DNA from 3 places in the Bradyrhizobium sp. Leo114 genome. Region 2 is predicted to be linked to each of the others. Evidence: predicted binding sites of a transcription regulator. Region 2 holds the regulator's gene; each other region holds the start of a gene.
The links. Region 2 encodes LexA, which represses DNA repair genes until DNA is damaged. Its sites were predicted from a motif close to TGTTCNNNNTGTGTTCNG; they were not measured.

Region 1: the regulator LexA is predicted to act here: its motif matches at 4,583-4,600, upstream of ACZIRK_RS23805 (helicase-related protein).
Region 3: the regulator LexA is predicted to act here: its motif matches at 4,000-4,017, upstream of ACZIRK_RS38390 (DNA recombination protein RmuC).

The regions. Positions count from the first base shown of each region.
Region 1 is NZ_JBUYEN020000020.1:9,625-17,026, reverse strand. Features, by position in the region: gene fdxA (ferredoxin FdxA) at 223-561, opposite strand; gene ACZIRK_RS23810 (RNA-binding S4 domain-containing protein) at 715-984, opposite strand; gene ACZIRK_RS23805 (helicase-related protein) at 1,012-4,479, opposite strand; gene ACZIRK_RS23800 (DUF3108 domain-containing protein) at 4,894-5,673, opposite strand; gene rpmB (50S ribosomal protein L28) at 6,114-6,419, shown strand; gene ACZIRK_RS23790 (SIR2 family protein) at 6,522-7,402, opposite strand, start outside.
Region 2 is NZ_JBUYEN020000024.1:7,706-15,107, reverse strand. Features, by position in the region: gene ACZIRK_RS26585 (ComEC/Rec2 family competence protein) at 1-1,901, shown strand, start outside; gene ACZIRK_RS26580 (hypothetical protein) at 1,911-2,132, opposite strand; gene ACZIRK_RS26575 (hypothetical protein) at 2,270-2,695, opposite strand; gene lexA (transcriptional repressor LexA) at 2,988-3,689, opposite strand; gene ACZIRK_RS26565 (molybdopterin molybdotransferase MoeA) at 3,891-5,102, opposite strand; gene ACZIRK_RS26560 (HAD-IA family hydrolase) at 5,112-5,741, opposite strand; gene ACZIRK_RS26555 (NADH:flavin oxidoreductase/NADH oxidase) at 6,991-7,402, shown strand, end outside.
Region 3 is NZ_JBUYEN020000055.1:33,135-40,536, reverse strand. Features, by position in the region: gene dapE (succinyl-diaminopimelate desuccinylase) at 1-950, shown strand, start outside; gene ACZIRK_RS38410 (GIY-YIG nuclease family protein) at 1,180-1,515, opposite strand; gene truA (tRNA pseudouridine(38-40) synthase TruA) at 1,537-2,274, opposite strand; gene fmt (methionyl-tRNA formyltransferase) at 2,281-3,216, opposite strand; gene def (peptide deformylase) at 3,350-3,877, opposite strand; gene ACZIRK_RS38390 (DNA recombination protein RmuC) at 4,048-5,256, shown strand; gene ACZIRK_RS38385 (AmpG family muropeptide MFS transporter) at 5,400-6,770, shown strand; gene ACZIRK_RS38380 (hypothetical protein) at 6,842-7,276, opposite strand; gene recR (recombination mediator RecR) at 7,301-7,402, opposite strand, start outside.

The DNA of each region.
Region 1 (7,402 bases), on a different contig from region 2:
GTTCGGTGTTTTTGCGGAAACGAACGGGGCCAAAGATCAGGATGGCCGGGTTCGGCTCTGACAATGTGCCCAATATAGCACATTTTCCGCAAAAATCAATGATTTAGGGCCGAATCCCGTCACCTGCCGGGGCTGACGGTCATAACTCTGTCAACAGGGTTAAACGACGGCGTGCTTCTCCGCCTGAAAACGGTCTCGATCCGGCCAGGGACAGCGCGCGAATCAGTCGCCGGTTCCGGGGTTGGTAGAGAAATATTTCTCGAACTTGCCTTCCTGCCCATCGAACTCCTTGGCGTCAGGGGGCGAGTCCTTCTTCTGGGTGATGTTTGGCCAGCTCTTGGCGTATTCGCTGTTGACCTCGAGCCACTTCTCCAGGCCCGGCTCGGTATCCGGTTTGATCGCATCCGCCGGGCATTCTGGTTCGCAGACGCCGCAATCGATGCATTCCTCGGGATGGATGACCAGCATGTTCTCGCCCTCGTAGAAACAATCGACGGGGCAGACCTCGACGCAATCGGTATATTTGCACTTGATGCAGTTTTCAGTGACGACGTAGGTCATCCAGGACTCCGAACCAAAGACTCCGAAAGCGGATTCATTCTTTGAAGGGCTTGCGTTTCAAAAATTGCGTAGCGCAGGAGAACCGCTGCTGCAAGATAAGCAAGCCGGTTTTCGGCGCCGTCTTTCGGGCAACTGATTGCCTGCCCGAGATAATCACTCGGGGCGGCTCTGCAAATCCTCGTACAGCACCCGCGCTGTCGTCGCATCGCCCCGCCGCTCGGAGAAGCCGATCACCTTCAGCACGCGCACGCTGCGATCGAGCGCGATCGTCAGCACGTCGCCCGGTTTGACCGCGTGCCCGGGCGCACTTTCGCGCACGCCGTTGATGCGGACATGGCCGGCCTCGACCAGCGCGGCGGCGCTGGTGCGCGCCTTCACCACCCGCGCGTGCCACAGCCATTTATCGAGACGCTGGCGCTCCAATCGGCCTCATTCCTGGGTTGGCGCGGCTCAATCCTTGCGGTTACCGGCGAGCTGCTCCTTCAACGCCGCGAGTTTTGCGAACGGCGAATTCGGATCGATCGCGCGTTCGCGTTCGCGCGGCGCCGAACTCGCATATTGGCGGAGCGCCGGGCCGCTCTCGCGCCCCTTGTCGCGGCCGCCTTTGTCGCGGAAATCACGGCCGCCGCGCTCGCGGTCGCCACGGTCGCGATCCTTGCGGTCGCCGGAGAATTTATCGCGGCGGCGATCATTGTCGCGGTCGCGGCCCTTGCCCTCGAAGCGCTCGCGGCGCCCGCCTTTGTCCTCAGGCGGGGCGCCATTGCTGGCGGCCGCAGCTCCCACGGGCGCATCCTCGCGCGGTTTGCGGAACTCGTGATGGCGGCGACCACGGCGCTGCTGGTCGCGCTGGGCGCCATCGGCACCTTCACCCGCTGCGGCGGCGCCCTGTGCGCCCTCGCGCGGCTGATGGCGGTGGCGGCTGCGGTCATGGCGCGGGCGACGCTCCTCGGAGCGGCCGCCGGGGCGCCAGACTTCGACCAGTTGCGGCTCGGCCGGGGTCTCGGCTGCGGCTGGCTCGGTAACGGCGTCGGCTGGTACAGCTTCCTCGGTGCCGGCTGCAGCCTCGGCTGCGGCCGTCGGCATCGGCTCTGCCGTCGCGTCGGCCGGGACCTCTGCGGGAGCGGTCGCGTCCGCCTGCACTACGGCAACGGGCTCCGCTTGCGCCTCGATCGCCTCAGGCTCCGGCTGCGGTTCAGCCACCGGCGCTGGCTGCGCCTCGATCACTTCAGGCCCGGGTTGCGCTTCGGCCACGGGCTCTGCGGCGGCAGCCGCTGGTTCCTCGCTCGGCGCAGGCGCCAAGGTAACTTCGGGCAACAGCGCGGCGGATGGGCTGGGCTCGGGCAGCTCGGCGGATACTTCTTCCGCCGGCGTCTCCGCCGCAGCCTCAGCACTCGCTTCCACCGCCGGCGTCTCGACGGACACTGTCTCGACCACTTCCACCGGCTTCGGCGGCGGGGGCGGGCGGCGCTCCATGCGATAGCCGAGCGCGCGCAGGACCGAGGCGAAATCCTCGCCGGCGGAGCCGGTGAGCGAGGTCATCGCCTGCGTCACCACGAAGCCGCGGCCGTCGAACGCGCCCGCGGGCTTCTCGCCCGGCGCACCTTCGCGCCAGGCCAGCGCGGGACGGATCAGATCCGCCAGCCGCTCCAGGATGTCGACGCGCACTGCCCGCTCGCCGCACTGCTTGTAGCCGAGCACGCGATAGGCATCGCGCGGCAGCCCCTTGTCGATCGGGAATGAGGTCCGCCCGCTCGACGCCAGATGCTGCACATTCGACAGCGCCGACAGATCGACATTGTCCTGCTTCTCGGCCCAGAGCAGCGAGGCCAGCGCCCGCGCCGCCGGCTTGAGGAGCTGCGGGAAGTAGATGTGATAGGCGCCGAAGCGGACGCCGTATTTGCGCAAGGTCGCGCGCGAGGGCTGGTCGAGATCCTTCATCTCGGCCGCGATCTTGGTCCGCTCCAGCACGCCGAGAGCTTCCACCAGTTGGAACGCGATGCCGCGCGCAATCCCCTGCAGGTCCTCTGCCTTAGACAGGTCGAACAGCGGCCCAAGCAATTTCGTAATATGCGTCTTGAGCCAGAGATCGAGCCGGTTCTGCACGGCCTCGCGCGGCGCGCCGGTCAGCCGCTCGTCGGAGATGATGCGGAGGCGCGGATGCAGCGCGTCGTCGGCCGCGGCGAGTTTGGCCACCGCATCGCCGGTCCAGCGGATAGTACCGTCGGAGGTTAGCACGAAGGTTTCGTCCGGCGCGGCGCTCAGTTTCTCGGCCCGCGTATCGATCTCGCGCGCCAGCACCTGCTGGGCTGCGGCCTGCAGCGCCTTGGCATCTGAGCCCGCTTCCGCCGCGTCAGGCGCAAAAGTGAATCCGTCGAGCCGGCCGATCACATGCCCCTCGACGATGACTTCGCCGGTCTTGCCGATTTCAGTATTCAAAACAGAGTTCTCCCGCAGGCGGCGCATCAATACACTGGTACGCCGATCAACGAAACGCTCCGTGAGCCGTTCATGCAGCGCATCGGACAATTTATTTTCGAGCTCGCGCGTGATCCCCTGCCAATGTTCGGGATCGGACAGCCAGTCCGGCCGGTTCGCCACAAAGGTCCAGGTGCGCACCTGAGCGATCCGGCCCGACAGCGTGTCGATATCGCCGTCGACGCGGTCGGCCTGATCGACCTGGGCAGCAAACCATGCATCGGGAATACGCCCCTTTTGTATCAGGAAGCCGTAAACCGTGGTCACAAGCTCGGCATGGGCCGCGGGCGATAGCTTTCGGTAATCGGGTATCTGGCAAGTGTCCCATAGCCGCTCGACGGCGACAGCGCCATGCGCCATGTCGCGCACCTCGGCATCGCGCGCGGCGTGGTCGAGCACGCGCATGTCTTCCGCGATCGGCGCCCTCGTCAGCACTTCATGCGACGGCGGCAGCGACAACGAGACCTGCAAGCTGCCGAGCGAGGAGAAATCCAGCTTCGAGTTGCGCCATTGCAGCATTTTCACGCTGTCAAACGTATGGTTCTGCAGCGCGTTCACCAGTTCCGGCTCGAACGGCGCGCAGCGTCCTGTCGTGCCGAAGGTACCATTGCGCGTCGCGCGGCCAGCTCTGCCCGCGATCTGCGCGAACTCGGCCGGTGTCAGACGGCGGAACTGATAGCCGTCGTATTTGCGGTCGGAGGCAAAGGCGACATGATCGACGTCGAGGTTCAGCCCCATGCCGACGGCGTCGGTGGCGACGAGATAATCGACGTCGCCGTTCTGGAACATCGCGACCTGCGCATTGCGTGTGCGCGGCGAGAGCGAGCCGAGCACGACCGCCGCGCCGCCATGCTGGCGGCGGATCAATTCGGCGATCGCATAGACCTCGTCCGCCGAGAACGCGACGATCGCGGTGCGCCGCGGCTGCCGCGTGATCTTGCGGTCGCCGGCGAATTCGAGCGTCGAGAGCCTGGGCCTTGTGATGATGGAGGCGCCGGGCAACAGCCGCTCGATGATGGGACGCATCGTCGCAGCCCCGAGCAGCAGCGTCTCGTCGCGCCCGCGCCGATTGAGGATACGGTCGGTGAAGACATGCCCGCGCTCGAGATCGGCCGCGATCTGGATCTCGTCGACCGCAAGGAACGAGACATCGAGATCGCGCGGCATCGCCTCGACCGTCGAGACCCAGAAGCGCGGCGACTTCGGCTTGATCTTCTCCTCGCCGGTGATCAGCGCGACGCTCTCAGGCCCAGCGCGATCGGCGATCTTATTGTAGACCTCACGCGCCAAGAGCCGCAGCGGCAGCCCGATCAGCCCGGACGAATGCCCAAGCATGCGCTCGATGGCCAGATGCGTCTTGCCAGTATTGGTCGGCCCGAGCACAGCCGTGACGCCGGCGCCGGGCGCGCGCTCATGGGCGAAGGGAGGAGAGGAAAGAGCCATGATTTCGAGGTGCTTTTCTTGATGCTTTTCTTGGAGATGAAAGAAAGCGCGACTAGGAAAATTGTCTCAGATTGCTACACGGCGGATGCCGCCGCTTAAGCTTCGGAACGAGTTGAGAACGAATCGCGGCCGAATCGCTGACTCCACCTGTGTTCTCCTCCGTTCACCGCAACATCTCGTGTCGGCATTTCAGTTCCAGCACCAAATCGGGTTTAGCAGCGATCACGATGACAGCGAAATTGTTAAAGCCGGAGTCGAATCAGAAGCGGCCAAGAGTCAACAGAATTCACGCCCTCTCCGTCATTCCGGGGCGTCCGCAGGACGAGCCCGGAATCCATCGGGCCGCATGCGCCGGAGGAGAAATGGATTCCGGGCTCGATGCTTCGGATCGCCCCGGAATGACGGAGCACGACCTCACTGCGTCTTCGCCACCCGCGGCGGCGTGGCCGACGTCACGAACGACGTCGCCTCCAGCATGGCGAGCCCGAACGGCGTCGGAATCTTGACGCGGAACGGGATCAGGATGCGCGTGCCCGCGATCGGCACGAAGGCGATCTCCATGTTGCGCGCTTCGGCGAGGTACTTGATCACCGGACGGTCGGGGATATAGCCCGCGATCGGCGTGAAATAGATCGCGCAGACCAGCGCCGGGCCCTGATAGCCCTTCTCCGCCTTGACCATCTCCACGCGCTTGAAATCGAGCTTCAAATCGTAGCGCAGCCGGCCGTCGAAAATGCCCGCGCTGGTGCGGCAGCTATCCGGGCTCATCAGTTCGCCCGTGCCCGGCACCCGGAGCAGCGAGCCGGTCATCGGATCGAACACGTTCTTCTTGTGGGCCTCGGTGACCGGGATCCGGTTCGGATCAACCGGCGGTTCCGGCTCGATCACGGTTTCCTTGATGCTGCCGCCACTGAGCGCCATCCGAATGATCTCGGATTTCTTGTAGCTGTTGTAGTTGACGGTGTAGCCCGCCGCCACCAGCGCGCCATTGACCACGCGCCCCTGGGATCCGCCCACCCCGCCGGCGCCAGCAAATGCCTTGAGCAGCCCGGAAGTGCCGCCCTGCGCGATCGCGGAAAAGGTGTCGTCACCGATCTCGATGGTCCAGCTTCCCTTGCCGACGGCAATACCGGCCAGCGAGGCCTCATACTGCGCATCCAGCCGGCCCTGCGCGAGCGCGCCCTCCGGCAACATCAGGAACAGCGCGCCGGCGCACAACAGCCAGGATTCCCTCACTGAGGGCAGAAAACTGCTGAAAATGCTCACAAACTTAACGATCCTGTCGTCGGCGCCGAAAGATCATCTAGGGAGAAATGACCGGCAAGCAACGCGGGCGAATACGGAACCACTTAACCAGCCTGAATACGCCCTTTATATGGTGTGTTAACCCGCTGAACGGCCTTGTGAACGTGCCGGTTTTGCGTGCCATAAGGTTTTACCGTTCGCGCGAGGAAAACGCGCCGAATTTGAGGGTTTCGGAACCAGGGAAAGTGGCTCTAAACCCGATAAAACCTTGACGCTTTGCACCTCACCCCCTATACGTCCGCGGTTCCTGGAAAATGGACGTAGGTTTAGACCCCCGCCGCGCGCGGCGCGCGCTGTTGGTTTAGCAGGGATGGAAGAGGATTTGAACAATGTCGCGGCGCTGTGAACTGACGGCCAAGGGCCCGCAAGTGGGCCACAAGGTGAGCCACTCGAACATCAAGACCAAGCGGCGCTTCCTGCCGAACCTCTGCAATATTACCTTCCAGTCGGAATCGCTCGGCCGCAACATCCGCCTGCGCGTCTCCTCGAACGCGGTGAAGAGCGTCGATCACAACGGCGGCCTCGACGCGTTCCTCTTGAAGGCGAGCGCCGCAAACCTCTCGCCCCGCGCGCTCGACCTGAAGCGCCAGATCGAGAAGAAGCGGACAGCGGCTGCGGAGCAGAAGGCGAGCTGAGACTCGCTGTATCAGAGTAGCGAGTTGAGAGTTTAAACGGCCGGGTCGAAAGACCCGGCCGTTTTGCATTCTTGCGGGGACCTCTAACGATACTTCAGGCACCTAGAACGAATTTCGAATTCGGTTCAGCTTAATCAAACGACGGTCGGTCAGCAGATTTGGCGCAGTCGTGCCAATGCGATCAAGAACCTCTGATACCCCGTAAGGCCACTGTCTGGCATCGTCAGCCAGAATGCCGTGAAGAATAGCAAGCGTTTGCTCGGGAAATTCATCAACCAGATTGTGCTTGTTTCGTCTGAGGGCCGGGAGGTTGATGAAATCTTGGTCGACAGGGCCAACTAGAGGCAGGATATAGCTGGCGTAGAGCGGAAAACGCTCTCCCTGCGCGAAAGCCAATTCAGCGAGCCTTGCGGAGACTCTCGGCGTCTTAGCCACTATCTGCTTTGGCCAAACCTGCGCTAATAGCGTGACCGCATCGTCTCTCCAGCGAGACCCAGGCTCCCTGGACCACCGCTCTAGGTGCCAAAGCACTTGCGTCCGAAAATCATCGTCGGCATCCGCTAGCACGGCCGTCATTTCGGCATCGGTTATCAGTCGCGTTTCGTTTTCGCCGGCTCTGCTTCCCCAACCGGCTAAGACAATGCCAGCCAATACCTCCGCATGCCTTCGTCGCGTGTAAGAACCTTTGTGAGCTAAGCCTAGTAATGAAGGTTTCATCCGAACAAAAAGCTGCGCCTGGGGCACTTTTGCACCCCAGAAGAACCCTGCCCAGAACGCGTCGCCGTTATGGTCTTGTCGTTCCATTGCAGGCAAGATCGACTGCGTTACCCACTGCGGATCTACGCTGAACAGCCAAGCTAGGTTATGACAAAGAATTGCCAACGCACGAGGGCGCCCCTCCCCTCTTAGAGACAGCAGCTCATTGGCTTGCCCCTTCCACCGATCCGGAAATTGCTCGCCACCCTTGAGTCTGCTTACTGCAG
Region 2 (7,402 bases):
ATGGCGTGCTGGCGCGGCCGATGTTTTCGGTGTCGCTCACCGGATTTGTCGAGACACGTGACATCCGCGAGCGTACCGACCGTTTCGTGCTGCGCGTCGCGAGCATCGAAAGCCAGCGCGGCGCGCCGAAGCTCGAGCGTGTCAGGCTGTCGGTGAAGAAGGGCACTGCCCCTGACGTCGGCAGCTTCGTCGAATTGAAGGCACGGCTGCAGCCGCCGCTCGCTCCCTTACGGCCCGGCAGCTACGATTTCAGCCGCGATCTCTATTTCCAGGGCATCGGCGCCTCCGGTTTCGTACTCGGCGCGATCAAGACGACGGCGTCGCCGGAAGGCCGCGGATTTGCGCTGCGCTATGCGGCGTTCATGCAAGGCATGCGCGATGCGATCGATGCGCGGATCCGCAACGTGCTCGAAGGCGACAATCGCGCGATCGCGACCGCACTCCTGACCGGCCGGCGCGATGCGATCTCCGAGCCGGTGAATGATGCGATGTTCATCTCGGGGCTCGGCCACGTACTCTCGATCTCGGGCTATCACATGGCGGTGGTCGCGGGCGTGGTCTTCTTCGCAGTCCGCGCCTTGCTCGCACTGTTCCCGGTGCTCACTGTGGGCTTTCCGATCAAGAAATGGTCCGCCGCGGCGGCGCTGGTCGCTGCCGCCTTCTATCTGCTGCTGTCGGGAGCGGAGGTCGCGACGCAGCGCTCGTTCTTCATGACTGCGGTGGTGCTGATCGCCGTCATGGTGGACCGCCGCGCGGTGACGTTCCGGACGCTCGCAGTCGCGGCCATGATCGTGCTCGCGATCGCACCGGAAGCGCTGGTTCATCCGAGCTTTCAAATGTCGTTTGCGGCCACCCTCGGGTTGGTGGCGCTGGTGCAGATTGGCATGCCGCATCTGTTTGCCGCGCCCGATCATTCCGCGACCGCGCGGATCGCGCTGTGGGGCGGGCGCGAGATTGCGATGCTGCTGCTGGCCTCGCTGGTAGCGGGGCTGGCGACCACGCCCTATGCCGCCTTTCACTTCCATCGGGTGGCGCCCTTCGGCGTGCTTGCCAATCTGGCGGCGATGCCGGTGGTGTCGGCGCTGGTGATGCCGGCTGGGCTGCTTGGCCTGCTGGCGATGCCGTTCGGCTTCGATGGCGTGTTCTGGGCGATCATGGGCAGCGGCATCGACTGGATGATCGTGGTTGCGCAATGGGTCGCCGCGCTGCCGGGCGCAGTCGGCCACGTCAGTGCGTTCGGGATCGGCCCGCTGATCGCCGCGAGCCTGGGCGTCATCCTGCTCGGGCTGTTGCGCACGCCGCTGCGCTTCGCCGGCGCGGCGGTGCTTCTCATTGCGGTGGTCTGGGCGGTGAGGGCGCCGCAACCCGACATCCTGATTTCCGGCGACGGCCGCAATGTCGCCGTTCGCGGCGGTGACGGGCGGTTGCACCTGATGCGGACCGCGAAGGACGCGTTTCTCGCCAAGGAGTGGCTTGCCGCGGATGCCGATGCCCGCAGCGCGAGCGATCCTTCGCTCACGGAGGGCGTGTCCTGCGATGAGAGCGGCTGCGTGACCTCTGTGGCCGGTGGCGCGTTCATCGCGCTCACGCAGCGATCCGAGGCGCTCGCGGACGATTGCGAACGGGCGGTGCTGATCGTGACCGCACGGCCGGTGCCACAAGGCTGTGCGGCGGCGGTCATCGATGCCGAGCGCCTGCGGCGGCAGGGCGGGCTGGCGCTGCGGCGGAACCGGAACGGCTTCGTCATCGATGCGGTCAAGCCCGCCGGCCTCGACCGGCCGTGGTCGCCTGCGGTGTCAGGCGAAGGCGAACCCGAGACCACGATCCGGATCCAAGGGGCACCCGCGCCGCGCGCCATCGATGCGACCCCGTCCGAGTCCGACCTGCAGCCGGAAGACTGAGCGCTCCCGTCAATCTCCACCGGCGTTGGCCGGCAGCTCGAAGGCGCCGAGCCGAAATTCGTCGGGACCGCCCGAATGCGACGGCACTTGCACGAGCGTGAAGCTCGCATCCGGAAATCGCTCCCAGATCGCGAGATCTTCCGCTGCGACGGTGAGCCAGCCGAACCTGAACATGTATCGGCCGGGCTGGGCCACCCGTCCGGCTTTTTGCCATGTGATCTTGGTGACCACCGATCATGCCCCTTGCGAATAGTTCAACAAAACCACATCTGCCCCGGGATGGCCTCCGGGGCCGCTCGAATACTTTGCTTTTCACCCGCGGCAACGTCCCGCCGGCCGAGACCGGCGGCGCACGCTGCCCGAAGCTCTCAGCCGATGAACAGCGGGTTCGGCGCGGGGCGCTGGTCGACCGCCTTCGGTGCCGGCTCTGCAACATGATGCGTCACGGGCAATTGCAGCACGGTCGCCCGCTGCCCTTCGCAGAGCTGGGTCACCAGCACATGGCTGCCATCGGGGAAGTCGATCGCGTCGTGATGACGATCCCGAATATGCGCATCGATCTGGTTGAACTTGCCGACACGGAAGCCGGTCGTCTTGGTCCAGATCCAGCGATTGTCGTAGCGGACGTTATCGGCGAACGCGAGTTCGGTCCCGGGAAGCATGCAGACTGCGACCGTCGGATCGCTTTCCGAAGCGAAGCCGCGGGTCGAGGTACCGCGGAAGGTGGTGGTGATAAGCGTCTCTCCAACCTGGGCGGGACGCGTCGCCACGGCATGCAGGCTATAGTCACACATCGGATTGCTCCTCATTCGAGATAGCCGACCCGGCCTGGGAAGAGGCGCAGGCCTCTATCAGAGTGGACGATAACTTATAAGCCTCTGCTCCGTTCTTGGCATTTGTACGGCCCGCGCCCTCTAGCCGTTCACAAACACGATAGGAGGCGCTGCCGCACATCTCCTTGCACCGAGAGTGCCCCGGCGAACTTACCGGGGCTCTTATTCTAATCACTCTAAATCGTTCTTGTCAGTGTCCTTGAGGGCAGATCACCCACCAAAGTACCAGACGAGCTGCTGCGTCCTCGTCGGCTCAGTACTTGCGATAAAGCCCGATCAGCTTGCCCTGGATCCGCACCCGGTTCGGCGGCAGGATGCGGACTTCGTAGGCCGCATTGGCAGGCTCAAGCGCGATTGACGCGCCGCGGCGCCGGAAGCGCTTCAGCGTCGCTTCCTCCTCATCGATCAGCGCCACCACGATGTCGCCGGTGTTGGCGGTGTCGTTACGCTGGATCAGCGCCATGTCGCCGTCGAGGATGCCGGCCTCGACCATGGAATCGCCGCGCACCTCGAGCGCATAATGCTCGCCGGAGCCGAGCATGTCGGGCGGCACGCTGATGGTGTGGCTGCGGGTCTGCAGCGCCTCGATCGGCGTACCCGCCGCGATCCGGCCCATCACGGGAACGGCGACGGGACGGTTGCCATCGTCTTCGGCCACGGCCGCGCTGGTCGTGCGCTTGCCGAGCGTGCCCTCGATGACGCTCGGCGTGAAGCCGCGGCGGCCGTTGCCGGCGGCGGAGAGCTCAGGCAGTTTGATCACCTCGATCGCGCGGGCGCGGTTCGGCAGGCGGCGGATGAAGCCCCGTTCCTCCAGCGCCGTGATCAGGCGGTGGATGCCGGACTTCGAGCGCAGGTCGAGCGCGTCCTTCATCTCGTCGAAGGAAGGAGGCACGCCGGCCTCTTTCAGCCGTTCGTTGATGAAACGCAGAAGTTCATACTGTTTGCGCGTAAGCATCGCGAGCATTCCCCCGGTTGGTAGCGTCGTTCGATCCGAGACTTGAGAAGAGCTGATCTCGGGAGTCACGCACTCCCATTCGTAGACAGCGAGTTTCGAAACAAATCATGAACGGACACTATATGTTCGATATGTGTTCCGCAACCACTTAATTTCTGGTGAACGCGACCAGAGATGCTCCGGCAGGTGTTGGTCGCAGCGTCATTCAGGCAATCGGAGGATGTCGCAAGGCGCGCCTTTTGCTGCGGCCGGCGCGAATGGCGGACGGATCACAAGTGCCTGCGCCGCAGTGAGATTCCCAAGCAGCGAACTGTCCTGCTTGGTGACCGGCGTTGCGATCAGCGTGCCGTCGTCGCGCTCTTCGAGTAGCGCACGAAGATAATCTTCGCGCTGATCGTTGGCGGCGAGATCGCGGCCGAGCAGGGCGCTTTCCGTCACGTGATGAATCGCCGAGCGGCCGAGCAGGGCCCGAATCAACGGCACCAGGAACAGATAGGCGCAGACATAGGACGACACCGGATTGCCGGGCAGGCCGATCACTCGCATCGCGCCGAGCCGGCCATGCATCATCGGCTTGCCCGGCCGCATCGCGATCTTCCAGAACGCCATGGTCACGCCCTCGGCCTCAAGCGACGGCTTCACGAGGTCATGGTCGCCGACCGAGGCGCCGCCGGTGGTGATGAGGATGTCGGCGCCCGCGGCATGCGCGCGGCGTATGCCGTGGGTGGTGGCGGCAACCGTGTCGGCGGCGACCCCCAGATCGATCGCTTCAGCGCCTTCTGCACGCGCCATCGCCCGCAGCGCATAGCCGTTGGAATAGACGATCTGGCCTGGACCCGGAGAGGTGCCCGGCATCACGAGTTCGTCGCCGGTCGCGAGCACGGCGACCTTGGGTCGGCGCCGCACGGGGAGTTCCGGATAGTTCATCGACGCCGCCAGCGACAGCGCGCGGTCGGTCAGCCGGCTTCCGCGCCTCAGCAGCACGTCACCCTCGCGGAAATCGACGCCGGCGGGCCGGATATGCCGCCCGGCGACAGCGGCCTCGGTGATGGTGATGTGATCGCCATCGACCCGGGTGTCCTCCTGGATCACGACCGCATCGGCGCCGGCGGGAATGACGCCTCCGGTGAAGATCCGTGCCGCTTCCCGCGGACCAAGTTCCCGATCGAACGGCCGGCCCGCGGCGACTTCGCCGATCACCTTCAGCCGCGCGCTCAAGTCGGCGGCATCGGCGGATCGCACCGCATAGCCATCCATCGCCGACATCGCCAGTGGCGGCTGAGTACGCTTTGCCGCGACGTCACGGGCAAGCGTGCGGTGATAGGCGGCATCGAGTGCGACCATCTCTTCCGGCAAAGGTTCCGCGCCGGCGAGAACCGCGGCAAGCGCATCGGCGACCGGCATCAAGGCCACGGGCAACTCCTAAATTCCGAGGGCGAGAAGCGCGTTCGTCACATCATCCGGTGATGTGACGTGAATGGCTGCGAGGCCCATCGCCCGTGCGCCGCGGATGTTCTCGGCGGAATCGTCGAAGAACACGATGCGCGAAGCCGGCACGCCGATCGCCTTTATCACGTAATCATAGGCGTCCGCGTCAGGTTTCCGTAGCCCGATCGTGGAGGAGAAGAAGATCTGACGGAAGTGGCCGAGCACGTCCGAATAGGCTGTCGAGAAATGCTCGATATGAGGCGGATTGGTATTCGAGAACGCATAGAGCGGCAGACGCGTCTTGGCGCGCGCCAGGTGCTCGGCGATTCCCGGCATCTCGCCGGCGAAGATCGCGTTCCAGCCTTCCAGGAACTGGGCGTCGGAGATGCTGATGCCGAGCGACTGCCGCAGGCCTGCGAAGAAGGCGGCGTCATCGATCTTGCCAACCTCGTGATGTCTGTAACTCTCGTCCATGACAAAGCGGGTGGCGAGCTCGCCGGGCTCGCAGCCGGCATGGCCGGCCCAGGTGGTCATCACCTTGCCGAAATCGATATCGAGCACGACGCGGCCGAGGTCGAACAACAGGACATCGGCGGAGCCGGGGGAAAGGGACGGTTGGGTCATGGCGACGGTTGTGTACGAAAATCCCAAGGGGGCGGCAATGTCTTCGTTCGCGGGCCTGCAGGATGGGTAGAGCGAAGCGAAACCCATCGCGATGGAGCAAGCGGTGCGAATGATGGGTTTCGCTTCGCTCTACCCATCCTACGACCGTAGTCCTGGGGAAACGCTCTCTCCACCGTCATTGCGAGCGCAGCGAAGCAATCCATTTCTCCGCAAGTGGCGCGATGGATTGCTTCGCTGCGCTCGCAATGACGGGGATGGGTTCTGATTCAACTTTCAAACAGCATGAGGATGTGAGTCCGCATTCTCGCGGCGTTGTTCGCCCGAGCTTTGCGTTACTCTCGGCCCTCTCATCGAACAGAGGGCGCAGGGAAAGCCGGGTGCCGGTTGCACCCATGGGTCCCGTGCAACAAAAAGCACGGGAGTAGGACCACAGGTTCAACCGAAGCATTCCGGCTTTCCCTGCGCGATGGTGTTACGGCTTACTTCGTACTCTCCCCGGTGACCGAGCTTTCTTGCCACCGTCGTCTAGTGCGAATGTGTTCGCACGAAACTTAGCGCCAGCGTCGGGGCGCCAGGACCACACGACTTCGCCGTCCGTGCTGTGTGTGCTCGTCAGTCACACCCATCACGTCCACCGCATCTCACCGCAACGTTCGTGACGATCGCGAGCCGCCCCTCTCTTGGGTGAGACGCGCGGAGTTAAATCACTGATTTGCCCGACGGCGAAAGCGAAATGTTTTTCGCTGATAGTCTGGACACGTTTCTGCTGATTTGCCCGTCGGGTTGATATGTCGCACCCAAAGCAACCACAACATCATTGCGAGCCAACGGATAAGCGCGAAGCGCCGTCCGATGACAGGCTCCGCGAAGCAATCCATAGCGCAGCGAACGGAGGCATGGATTGCTTCGCTCCGCTCGCAATGACGGAGGCTGTCATTCCGGGGCGTCCGAAGGACGAGCCCGGAATCCATTTCGCAGCTTGCGCCAGCGGATGAATGGATTCTCTGATGTGCAATTGCACATCATAGCTCGCGCTGCGCCCGCCCCGGAATGACCGCGGGAGTTGGCAACGGGTGAAGCATAAGTGCGACGGACGAGCGCGAGACTCGTGCTTCGGCAATCGCCGATTGGGCATGGAAGCCTCCCGCATTTCGGCTTTGCCGTCATTGACGGCACATATATCGTTCGCGGCAGGAAACCGACCCCGGTGAAATAGCGGGTAACGATGTCCAGTGATGCGAGGAAAACCATGTCCGATACGCTCCTGTTCTCATCAATGACGATCCGCGGGATCACGCTGAAGAACCGGATCGTGGTGCCGCCGATGCATCAATATTCGGCCGTGAAGGGATTTTCGACCGATTGGCATTTGATGAATGCGGGCAAGTTCGCCGCCGGCGGCGCGGGGCTCGTCATTGTCGAGTCGACCAAGGTCGAGCGGCGCGGCTGCGGCACGGTCGGTGATCTCGGCATCTGGGACGACAAGTTCATCGCGCCGCTCAACCGGCTCGTCACCTTCATCAAGCAACAGAACGCGCTTGCCGGCATCCAGCTCGGCCATTCCGGACGCAAGGCGCGCGCAACGCGGCCGTGGGAAGGCGACGGACCGCTGCAGCGGTCGCCCGAGATCGAGGACTGGGACGATTGGACCCCGGTGGCGC
Region 3 (7,402 bases), on a different contig from region 2:
CCGGCCATACCGATGTGGTGCCGCCGGGCGACGAGTCTGCCTGGACGCATGGCCCGTTCTCCGGCGAGGTGAAGGACGGCTTCCTCTATGGCCGCGGCGCCGTCGACATGAAGGGCGGCATCGCCTGCAGCGTCGCCGCGGCGCTCGAATATCTCAGGGACAATGGCGGCAGGCCAAGGGGTTCAATCTCATTCCTGATCACAGGCGACGAGGAGGACGTTTCCATCAACGGCACGATCAAGCTGTTGAAGTGGGCGGCCGAGCGCGGCGAAAAGTTCGATCATTGCGTGCTCGGCGAGCCATCCAATGTCGAGGTGCTCGGAGACACCATCAAGGTCGGCCGCCGTGGCTCGCAATCCGGCACGCTCCACGTCGAGGGCGTGCAGGGCCATGTCGCCTATCCGCACCGCGCCTCCAATCCGGTGCCGGACATCTCGAGGTTGATCGTGGCGCTGAGCGACGAGCCGCTTGATAACGGCAGCGCACAATTCCAGGCCTCCAACCTCGAATTCACCTCCGTCGACGTCGGCAATGCCGCGAGCAACGTCATCCCCGGCCAGGCGCGGGCGAAATTCAACATCCGCTATAACGACAATCACACCCAGGAGAGCCTGCGCAAGCTGGTGGAGGAACGCCTCGTCAAAGCCTGCGGCAACCGGATCCGCGCCCGCATCGTGTGGGAGCCATCGAACTCGAACGTGTTCGTCACCAAGCCCGGCCCGTTCACCGACCTTGCGGTGGCAGCGATCGAAGCAGTGACGGGACACAAGCCGGAGCTTTCGACCTCAGGCGGCACGTCGGATGCCCGCTTCATCTCGAGCTATTGCCCGGTGATCGAATTCGGCCTGGTCGGCCAGACCATGCACCAGATCAACGAACGCACGCCGGTCGCCGATCTGGAAAAACTGACGCAAGTCTATCGCGGCGTGCTGGACAGGTATTTTGGGTAGCGCTGGGGCTTTCCTCGGCCTTAGCTCCCTAGTCCGCCGTCATGGCCGGGCTTGTCCCGGCCATCCACGCCTCTCCGCCTGGTAACCTCTCCATCGTCATGCCCGGCCTTGTGCCGGGCATCCACGCCCTTCTCCAGCCTCCCACAAAGAAAGACGTGGATGGCCGGGACAAGCCCGGCCATGACGCGGGTGGAAGCAGTTCACCAACAATGGGAAGCAACAAGCCCCGCTACTGGGTGATCGTCTCGTACAGATCATTCCACTCGGGATTGCCGGCCAGGATCAGCCTAACCTTCCACTTGCGCGGCCAGTGCTTCATATTGTGCTCGCGTTGGATGGCAGTTTGGATGTCTTCGTACCGTTCGAAATACACCAAGCGCTTCACCGAATATTTCTTGGTGAACCCAAGGACCAAGCCGTTTCGGTGCTCGTAGATGCGGCGAACGAGATCGTTCGTCACGCCGACACACAGGATGCCGTTCGGTGCACTTGCCAGAATGTAGACGTAGCCCCCACGCATGGTCGCATGTTGACGCACGTGGATGGCCGGGACAAGCCCGGCCATGACGGCGGAGTAGCGTCGGCCCTAATACTCCACCCGCACCAGATAGAGCCCCTCCGGCGGTGCCACCGGGCCGCAGGCGGCGCGGTTGCGGGCGGCGAGTGCTGCGGCGAGATCGTCGGCGGTCCAGCGGCCTTCGCCGACCCAGACCAGCGAGCCGACCATCGAGCGCACCTGGCTGTGCAGGAACGAGCGCGCCGAGGTGACGATGCTGACCGCATCGCCGCTGCGCGTAACGTCAAGCTGGTTGAGCGTTTTCAGCGGCGATTTGGCCTGGCATTCGGTGTCGCGGAAGGTCGTGAAATCGTGCTTGCCGATCAGGCGCTGCGCGGCTTCATGCATCGCGTCCGTATCGAGACGGCGCGGCACGCGCCAGACGCGGCCGATGTCGAGCGCGAGGTTCGCGCGCGTGCTCCGGATACGATAAAGATAATGACGCTTCTTCGCGGAGAAGCGCGCCTCGAAATCATCCGCCACGATCTCGGCCGCGAGCACCGCGATCGGATTTGGGCGCAGATGCGCGTTCAGGCCGTCGCGCAGGCGGTCCGGCGGAAACGGCTTTGCGATGTCGCAATGGGCGACCTGTCCGAGCGCATGCACGCCGGCATCGGTGCGGCCGGAGCCATGGACGCGCACGTCCTCACCGCACATCGCCTTCACCGCGGCCTCCAGCGCGCCCTGCACTGTCGGCGCCGTCTCCTGGATTTGCCAGCCGGAGAACGGTGTGCCGTCATATTCGATGGTGAGCTTGTAGCGGGGCATGACGGCTTAAGTGAACCGCGCGCCGGCCTTCAGCGGCGTGCCGCGCAGGAAGTCGACCGACTTCATCCGTGCCTTGCCTTCGCGCTGCAGCTCGAGAATGCGGATGGCGCCCTCGCCACAGGCGATCGCGAGATTATCGTCGAGCACCGTGCCGGATGTGCCCGAGCCGCTCGCCAGTTCGCAGCGAAGAATCTTGATGCGGACCGGTTCGCTATCGGCTGACAACTCGGCCCAGGCGCCGGGGAATGGGGAGAGGCCGTGGATGTGCCGCAGCACGGCGTGCGCAGGCCTGTTCCAGTCGATCCGCGCTTCCGCCTTCTCGATCTTGGCGGCATAGGTGACGCCGTCCTCGCTCTGCCTGGTCAGTTGCAGCGCGCCGCGTTCCAGCGCGGCCATCGCCCGCACCATCAGGTCGGCACCGAGCGGCGCCAGCGCATCGTGCAGATCGGCCGCCGTCATCCGGTCGGTGATCGCAAGCCGCTCGGCCATCGCGACATCGCCGGTGTCGAGGCCGACATCCATCTTCATCACCATCACGCCGGTCTCGGCATCGCCGGCCATGATGGCGCGGTTGATCGGCGCGGCGCCGCGCCAGCGCGGCAGCAGCGAAGCGTGCAGGTTGTAGCAGCCAAGCCTTGGTGCATCGAGGATCGCCTGCGGCAGGATCATGCCATAGGCAACCACGACGGCCGCATCCGCCTGATGCGCGCGAAATTCCTCCAGCGCTTCCGGTGTCTTCAACGTCTTCGGCGTCAGCACGGGAATGCCGAGCCGCCGCGCCTCCTGCTCAACCGGCGTCGGTTGCAGTTGCAGGCCGCGGCGCCCGCCCGGCTTCGGCGCACGGGTATAGACGGCAGCGATCTCGTGGCCGTGGCCGGCCAGCTCGAGCAGCGTCGGCACGGCGAAATCGGGCGTGCCCATGAAGATCAGGCGGAGCGGCATTGGTCACACTTCAAATGGTTCAGTTTTCTCCGTCATGCCCGGGCTTGTCCCGGGCATCCACGTCTTGCCTGTCGCCGACCAAGGACGTGGATGGCCGGGACAAGCCCGGCCATGACGGCGGAGAGATTGTAACCTACTCCACCGCGCGCTTGGCGGCCTTGGCGAACTTCTTCAGCACGCGGTCGCGTTTCAGCTTCGACAGATAGTCCACGAACAGGATGCCGTTCAAATGGTCGATCTCATGCTGGATGCAGGTGGCGTAGAGGCCCTCGGCGTCCTCTTCATGCACCTTGCCGTCGATGTCGGTGAAGCGCACGCGCACCCGCGCCGGCCGCTCGACCTCCTCGTAATATTCGGGGATCGACAGACAGCCTTCTTCGTAGACCGACTTCTCCTCGGACGCCGAGATGATCTCCGGGTTGATGAACACGCGCGGCTTCGGCGTGGTCTCGCCGTTCTCGTCCTTTTTCGCGAGATCCATGGTGACCAGCCGTAGCGGCTGCGCGACCTGGATCGCGGCCAGCCCGATGCCGGGCGCCTCGTACATGGTTTCGAACATGTCGTCGATCAGCTTGCGGATCTCAGGCGTGATCTTTTCGACGCGTTTGGAAACCAGCCGCAATTGCTTGTCCGGCAGGATGATGATTTCTCTCAAGGCCATGGCGGGCGATTTAAGCGCTTGATATGCCGCGGTCAATGCGATCCGGAACCGGTTAAGACGGCCTTAACCATGATTCTTCTGCTTTTCTTAACCACGAATCTTCACGGCTTGTTAACCATAAATGTTCCACTTTCGTTCGCAGTCGCCTGCGAATCGGCTATAGCGCTTGCATGAGCGAGATTCTCTTCATGGTCGGCGACTGGCCGGTCCGCGTCGCGGACGCCTTGGTTGCGTTCGGCGTGCTCGCGCTCGTCCTGCTGCTGACGATCGCCATCGTGATCGCGCGGTCCTCCCGGCGCGGCGCGGAACTGGCTGTCGCGCAGACCATCCGCGCCGATGAGCTGGAAGAGCGGCTGAGCGAGGTGCTGCGCGCCCAGAGCGAGGCGAGCGGCCGGGTCGATGCGATGACGCAGGCGCTCGCCGGCCGCCAGGCCGAGATGGCACGCGCCGTCAACGAGCGGCTGGATTCGGTCACCCACCGCGTCGGCCAATCCATGGAACAGACCACGCGCCACACGATGGACAGCCTGCGCCATCTGCATGAACGGCTCGGCATCATCGACAACGCGCACAAAAACCTCACCGACCTGACGACGCAGGTGACGACGCTGCGCGACGTGCTCGCCAACAAGCAGTCGCGCGGTGCCTTCGGCCAGGCGCGGATGGAGGCGATCGTCCAGGACGGACTGCCGAAGGGCTCCTTCGAATTCCAGTTCACGCTCTCGAGCGGCAAGCGGCCGGACTGCGTGGTGTTCCTGCCGGACCAGCGCCCGCTCTGCATCGACGCGAAATTCCCGCTGGAGGCGATGACCGCGCTGCACGACGCACGCAGCGATGAGGAACGCAAGATTGCCAGCCAACGCCTACGCAATGACGTGATGAAGCATGTCAGCGACATCGCGGAGAAATACCTGATCGCCGGCGAGACCCAGGACACCGCGCTGATGTTCGTGCCGTCCGAGTCGGTCTATGCCGAGATCCATGACGGCTTCGACGATGTGATCCAGAAGGCCTACCGCGCCCGCGTAGTGCTGGTGTCGCCGTCGCTATTGATGCTCGCGATCCAGGTGATGCAGCAGATCATGAAGGACGCACGGATGCGCGATGCAGCCGACCAGATCCGCACCGAGGTGATCAAGCTCGGCGACGATCTGTCGCGGCTGCGCGACCGCGTGCTCAAGCTGCAGAACCATTTCTCGCAGGTGAACGAGGACGTACGCCAGATCCTGATCTCCGCCGACAAGATCGAAAAGCGCGCCGGCCGGATCGAGGAACTCGATTTCAGCAAGTCAGACGCCCCGGTGGAACTGCCGCGGATCGTGACCAGCGGAAGACCCGAATTGTTCCCCGCCCCGCCCAAGCTGCAGGCGGGGGAGTAGCCCGCCGTAAGATGGGTAGAGCGCAGCGAAACCCATCAATACCACCGCCGCGGGGACGCGATGGGTTTCGCTGCGCTCTACCCATCCTACAATTGCCACGCTTGCGGGGCGGATTTTCCTGTCGAATCTGCTAACAGGGCTCCATGACCGCGCCTGAAGCGACAGCCGCCGCGACCGAGAAAGCCGAGCCTGCCGCCACCTCCTGGCGCGACAGCCTTGCCGTCTATCTGCAGCCGCGCGTCCTGATCGTGCTGGTGCTGGGCTTCTCCTCCGGCCTGCCGCTGGCGCTGTCGGGGTCGACGCTGCAGGTGTGGATGCGCGAGGTCGGCGTCGATCTCGGCACCATCGGCCTACTGGCGCTGGTCGGCACGCCCTACACGCTGAAATTCCTCTGGGCGCCGCTGGTCGATGCGCTGCACGTGCCGTTCTTCACGCGACATTTCGGGCGGCGCCGCGGCTGGCTCTTGTTCTCGCAACTGCTGCTGATCACCACGATCCTGCTGCTCGCGATCGCCGATCCCGCGCGCTCGCCCTGGTTCGCCGCCTTCGCCGCGCTGCTGGTCGCCACCACCTCCTCGACGCAGGACATCGTCGTCGATGCTTTTCGTGTCGAGAGCCTGCCCGAGAGCGAGCAGGCCGCCGGCATGGCCTCTTATGTCGCGGCCTATCGCATCGGCATGCTGGTCTCGACCGCCGGCGCGCTGTTCATGGTCAGCGGGTTCGAGGGCGCGGGCGTGGTGCGCTCGGCGGCATGGATGTGGGGCTATGTCGCGATGGCCGCCCTCGTCGTGATCGGGATGATCACCGCTTTGGTTGCGACCGAGCCGGCGCAGTCAAAGGACGCCGAAGCGGCCACAGCCGCGCAAACGGCGTTCTCGCGCGTGATCCATGCGGCGGTCGGCGCCTTCTCCGAGTTCCTGAGCCGGCGCGATGCCATTGCGGCGCTTGCCTTCGTCGTGCTGTTCAAGTTCACCGACGCGTTCTCGGGCACGATGACGGCGCCGTTCGTGATCGACATCGGCTTCAGCAAGGTCGACTACGCCGCGATCGTCAAAGGCGTGGGATTGGCCGCCACCCTGATCGGCGGCTTTGCGGGCGGCTTCGTGGCGCGGCGCTATTCGCTGGCAACCAGCCTGTGGATCGGCGGGATCGTGCAGGCGCTCGCCAACCTCTCCTTCTCCTGGCTGGCGCTGGTCGGCGTCAACCAGTGGGCGCTGGCGCTCGCAATCACCTGCGAGAACTTCACCAGCGCAATCGGCACCGTGATCTTCGTCGCCTATCTCTCGGCGCTGTGCCGCAATCCCCTGCACACGGCGACGCAATATGCCCTGCTGACGGCGCTTGCCGCGGTGGGGCGCACCTATCTCTCGTCAGGCGCGGGTTTCGTCGCCAAGGCGACAGGATGGCCCTTGTTCTTCGCGATCTGCGTGCTGGTCGCGATCCCGAGCCTGATCCTGCTCGCCTGGCTGCAGCGCCGCGGGCATTTCGATGAACTCGGGCCGGTGAAGGTTTAGAACGTAGCCCGAGGTTGTTTCGTAAAGATCCCGGATTGCGCTTCGCTTCATCCGGGCTACGAGGCCAAACCTCAATGCTTCGTCACCACGCTCCACTTGGTGACGACCGCCTCGCTCATCTGCCCCGCTTCTTCCGCGCAGGCGACTTCGTCGACTTTCACCGAGATTTCCTTGCCGACAAAAGGCCTCAGTTGCGCGGCCTGCGCGTCATTGGCGGGGACAAGCTGGAACGTCTCAGGACCGGTCTCGAGATTGCACAGCCCGTTCGGCGGCGGCAGGCGGCGCGGTTCGCTGGTCAACTGATAGGTCGCGGTGCGCTTGCCGGCTTTCTTGATGTCGCGGACGCGCAGCGTGTTGAGCTCGCCCGACAGCACATCGCCAGCGTGGATCGGCTTGCCCGGCTTCGGCGAAGCCTGCGCCTCTTGGGCCAGCGCGGCGGGCGCGGTCAGCACCGCCCCCAGAATGACCGCAAAGCACAGGCGAATGCCGAATCGGTGGTTCGTCATCTCGTTCAGTTCCGTTGTGTTCAGCTAGAAGAGCGTTCGCTGCCGCATGGCTGCGGATAGCGTACCTTCATCGAGGTAATCAAGCTCGCCGCCGACCGGCACGCCATGCGCCAGCCGCGTCACCCG